Regions from separate parts of the Jeotgalibacillus aurantiacus genome, predicted to be linked through region 1. Evidence: a T-box and tRNA genes for the amino acid it is inferred to sense, from the RefSeq annotation. Region 1 holds a T-box; the other holds one or more tRNA genes.
What was found. The T-box of region 1 lies ahead of argS (arginine--tRNA ligase). A T-box ahead of a tRNA ligase gene usually reads a tRNA of that ligase, here a tRNA-Arg.
Positions count from the first base shown of each region.

Region 2: it encodes a tRNA-Arg, which carries the amino acid that the T-box ahead of argS (arginine--tRNA ligase) is inferred to sense. The anticodon was not compared.

Region 1 covers NZ_JACNMS010000001.1:594,799-597,209, reverse strand. The annotation lists gene argS (arginine--tRNA ligase) at 1-1,456, opposite strand, end outside; T-box leader at 1,507-1,724, opposite strand; gene H7968_RS02805 (SDR family oxidoreductase) at 1,775-2,411, opposite strand, start outside.
Region 2 covers NZ_JACNMS010000007.1:120,361-122,771, reverse strand. The annotation lists gene H7968_RS16730 (YolD-like family protein) at 1-225, shown strand, start outside; gene H7968_RS16725 (hypothetical protein) at 252-725, opposite strand; tRNA gene H7968_RS16720 (tRNA-Arg) at 973-1,044, opposite strand; gene clpP (ATP-dependent Clp endopeptidase proteolytic subunit ClpP) at 1,285-1,881, shown strand; gene H7968_RS16710 (hypothetical protein) at 2,302-2,411, shown strand, end outside.

The sequences.
Region 1 (2,411 bases):
GCAGCTGTACGAGTGGACGTTCTGCCTCGCCAAAGGAAGAGAATGATTCAACAGTTGACTGTCCTTCTGCTTTACGCAAAATCGCGCTGGCGCGTGCATGTGTGTACTGCACATATGGCCCGGTTTCTCCTTCAAACCGCAGCATGTTCTCCAGTGAAAATTCAACATCATTCTGACGGAACACCTTCAGATCGTGGAAAAAGACGGCGCCGATTCCGACCTGTTTTGCCACCTTTTCTTTATCTGGCAGGGAAGGGTTTTTCTCTTCAATCGTTTTCGCTGCAAGCTCAATCGATTCCTTCAATACATTTTCCAGTAAAACGACTTTGCCTTTTCGTGTTGACATTTTTTTGCCGTCCTTGAGCATCATGCCAAACGGGATATGTGTCAGTTCATCAGCCCAGTTCTCCCCAAGTCTTTTCAGTACTTCCTTCAGCTGTTTGAAATGCAGGGACTGTTCATTTCCAACAACATAAAATAATTTGTCAGCCTTTAATGTGTTTACACGATAATAGGCTGCGGCTAAATCACGAGTCGCATAAAGAGTGGCTCCGTCGGATTTTTGGATGAGGCATGGTGGAAGGTTCAATTCATCCAGTCTGACCACTCTTGCACCGTCTGATTCCTCCAGTAATCCCGACTCGTCAAGCTTTTCCACAACCTCATGCATCTTATCATTGTAAAAAGCTTCTCCCTGATAGGAGTCAAAGGATACACCCATCAGCTCATAAATCTGTTCAAAGGCATCGAGTGAAACATCACGGAACCACGTCCATAGACGAACAGCCTGTTCATCGCCGTCTTCGAGCATTTTAAACCAGCTGCGGCCCTGCTCGTTCAGATTTTCATTGTTAGTGGCCTCGTCATGGAAACGAACATACAGCTTATGGAGTTCGGTAATCGGATCGGCTTTGACCAGTTCTTCATTTCCCCAATGGGTGTAGGCAGCCATCAGCTTTCCGAACTGGGTACCCCAGTCTCCAAGGTGATTGATCTTTTCGACCTGATAGCCTGATTTGGCAGAGATCAGGGACATGGACTGACCGATGACGGTTGAACGCAGGTGGCCCATGGAAAAGGGTTTCGCGATATTTGGTGAAGAAAAATCAATCGCAATGATTTCTCCCTTTGAAGCAGCTGTTCCATAATCAGCTCCCTTCGCTAAAATCTCTGAAAGTACAGACTCAGCCTGTGTTGGAATATGAAAATAAAAGTTCACATAGCCGCCGATCGCCTTTACTTCCTGTACACCGCTGCACGTGAATGACTCAGCCAGCTCTGCAGCAATCTGTGCAGGATTTTTTCTGAGTGCTTTTGCCAGACGGAAGCAGGGGAAGGCAAGGTCGCCCTGCTCCTGAAAACGTGGTGCTTCGAGCAGCTGTTCAATGTCATGCTCCGCTAAATGCGGGGGTAATTGTTCTTTCAATGCTTGTGCAATATGCTGTTTCATTAACATTCCTCCTGAAGATTGATTCAATAAAAAAAGCACCCGTCTCTGCCATAAAGGCAAGAGACGAATGCTTACATCCGCGGTACCACTCTTATTGAAGAGACTAATGCTCTTCCTGCTACCGACGTTATCGCTGCCGTCTGCGGGAAAACCTACTGAATTCAGTTTTCCTTCTCACAGGTGCGCTTCCAAAAACGATGTGTGTGTCAGCTCCCACCAGCCCTGACTCGCTTGCCACCATCTGATTTTGTACTCTCCTGATCCTTGAATCATTTATAATTTTTAACAGTATACGCTCTGTCGCCCGTCAGCACAACCCCAAAATTAAAAATGGTTGATAAAGCCGCCTTCTGAGTGAATCGTCTGCCCGGTGATCCACTGTGATTGCTCACTTGCCAGAATACCTGCAAGCTTTGCGGCATCTTCGGGGCGGCCGAGTCTACCCTGAGGTGAACGCTCGAGCAGCACTTTCTTCAGCTCTTCATTCATCCATCCTGTGTCAGTTGGCCCCGGGTTAATGCAGTTAATCGTAATCTTTTTAGCTGCCAGCCTTGGTGCGAGTGTAAAGGCCAGTGTGTCCATTGTGGACTTTGTTAACACGTAAGAGAGCTCGTCCGGCATTGGCCCGACTTCCCAACCTGTTGTGATACAAATAATGCGGCCATATTCGTAATCGAAATGCTTTAAAAAGGTCTGCGTCAAAAGCGTGACGGCTCTTGTGTTAATCTCGTAATGACGATCAAGCCCATCCGCTGTTATGGTCTCGATAGAATCATTAATCGATACAGCCGCATTATGAACAAGAGTATCCGGATAACGTCCAAAAACGGTCATGCTGTAGGCGTATAATTCTTCGATTGAGCGTGGATCTGCCAGGTTCAGTTCAATGATTTCTGCACGGACACCAAAAGCGCGGCAGGCCTCTCTGATTTTCTCCGGATCCTCACTGCGCTCGTGCTGC
Region 2 (2,411 bases), on a different contig from region 1:
ATCATGGATGAGCAGGTTATGGAGCAAATATTTATGTCTATTGAGGAGTCATGTGAGCAGCATCAAACGATTGATCTCCATGTACACGAAAAGATAAAACGTGAGAAGATCCGGGGCCGGGTAACGAACATCAACTATATGGATCGTCACATAACGATGGATACGGATGAGTTGTTTAACCGAAAGATAAAATTCGATGATGTCGTGGGTATAGAATTTATATAAAAAAGATCTCCTCATAAATGAGGAGATTACTTTGCGTAGAGAAATGCAAGATATTGAAAACCTTCAGGAGCATCATCAATATAATTTACCTTAACTTCATACCCTTCTATCTCTCCATTGTATTCAAAAGTACTAACTGATTCACTCAGTAGTCTTGTGACCTCATCAGTAACCACAGGTGGACCTTCTTCCAAAGAAGCTAAGAGAAGCGTAATATTTACAGGATTACTTGTAGTCACTGAGTATCCACTTAACTCACCAGCACTATCCATATTCGCAATCAAATTATGATCTTCAAGTCGAATGTTAAAACCAGTATCATCCTCATTAACTTCTAGCGTATCAACATCGTATTTCATCTTTTCTGCCAAAGCGATCACATCAACAGGAACGTCTGGCAATGATGCTGCTGTTTCTGATTCAGCAGTAGATGTTTCAGTTTCCCCAGAACAAGCTACTAATGTAAACGAAAGCAACAACAAAATTAAACCTCGTTTCATAACGAAAACCCCCTTTATGTATTTACCAATAGTATACATTAATAGAGGTGGATTAGTTTCAGTTTCTTCTATATAAATGTCAATGCAATTGAACAGCTATATTTGTGTAGTGCAATGTGTAGTAAAACTTTAAAACCAAAGCTATAAAATAAAAATGTTCCCTTGACATGTAGTCAAAAGAACATTGATTTAACAACGTTTTGATGTAATTTCATTTCATCAAAATCATATCAAAATTGTTACCAAACGCCCTCGAAGGGAATCGAACCCCTATCTCAAGAACCGGAATCTTGCGTCATATCCATTAAACTACGAGGGCAAGATACGCTGTGTTAAGCGCGCTTTTCTATTATAATCGAGCGTATGGATGAATGCAAGGGCGTATTTAAAAACGATTTGGCATCGATAAAACTTGTTAAACGTATGCTGGAATGGGTATGATGAAAGAAGAACAAAAGGTTGAATCGATTTGTTTGACCTTTTTTGACCATCATTGTATGATTGTCAGTACATACTTACCAGTAACACCAACATTACCTTTTTGAAGGAGGATTTTCACATGAATCTAATTCCTACAGTTATTGAACAGACAAACCGCGGTGAACGTGCATATGACATTTACTCACGTCTGTTAAAAGACCGGATCGTTATGCTTGGAAGTGCCATTGATGATAATGTGGCGAACTCCATTGTATCCCAGCTTCTTTTCCTTGAAGCGGATAACCCTGAAAAGGATATTTATCTTTACATCAACAGCCCGGGTGGAAGCATCACGTCTGGTATGGCGATTTATGATACGATGCAGTTCATTAAGCCAAAGGTACACACAATCTGTATCGGTATGGCAGCATCTATGGGTGCATTCCTTCTTGCGGCGGGTGAAAAGGGTCACCGTTATGCCCTTCCAAACGCAGAAGTCATGATTCACCAGCCACTTGGCGGTGCACAGGGTCAGGCAACGGAAATCGATATCGCTGCAAAGCGTATCCTGTTCCTGCGTGACAAGCTGAACAGCATTCTGGCAGAGCGTACAGGCCAGGATATCGAAACGATTGCCCGTGATACTGAGCGTGATAACTTCATGACAGCAGAGCGCGCGAAGGAATATGGTCTGATTGATCAGATCATGGACCGCAATAAGCTTGCTGAAAAATAAGATTTGACTTTAAAACTGCTGCAGCACTCTTCGTGAGTACTGCAGCAGTTTTTTTGTTATATCAATCTATGGAATGATTCAATTGGGTGCAATGGGATATGCATTGTTCAGAAATTAAATTTTAAAATGATTATTTGTCATAATCGGTTTATTTTATGTGCTGATTCAGGAAACAAAATACAGCGATTTTTGGTTAAAAGCAGATTCCCCTCATTGTTTTTCCTCTTGAAATCAGCTTCGCACAGCCTCTCATAAACTCATCCAAAATAAAATTCATATTTATAGATCCTCAGCATATAGATAAAGAATGGACTCATCACTCTATTACAAATAAATACATAATTATTATATTACTGTAACATGTATTGTAAATGTATGTTTTATCTGAGAGGATAAGCCGGATGGAGGGATTTCAACATTATGAAAAATTCAGACAGTCTTAATTATTTCCGTCCTGTTGTCACGGTTCTTGGATTCGACTATCAGGTGGCATTCGAAGAGTTTCGGGACTACTACTCAATCTCAGTTGA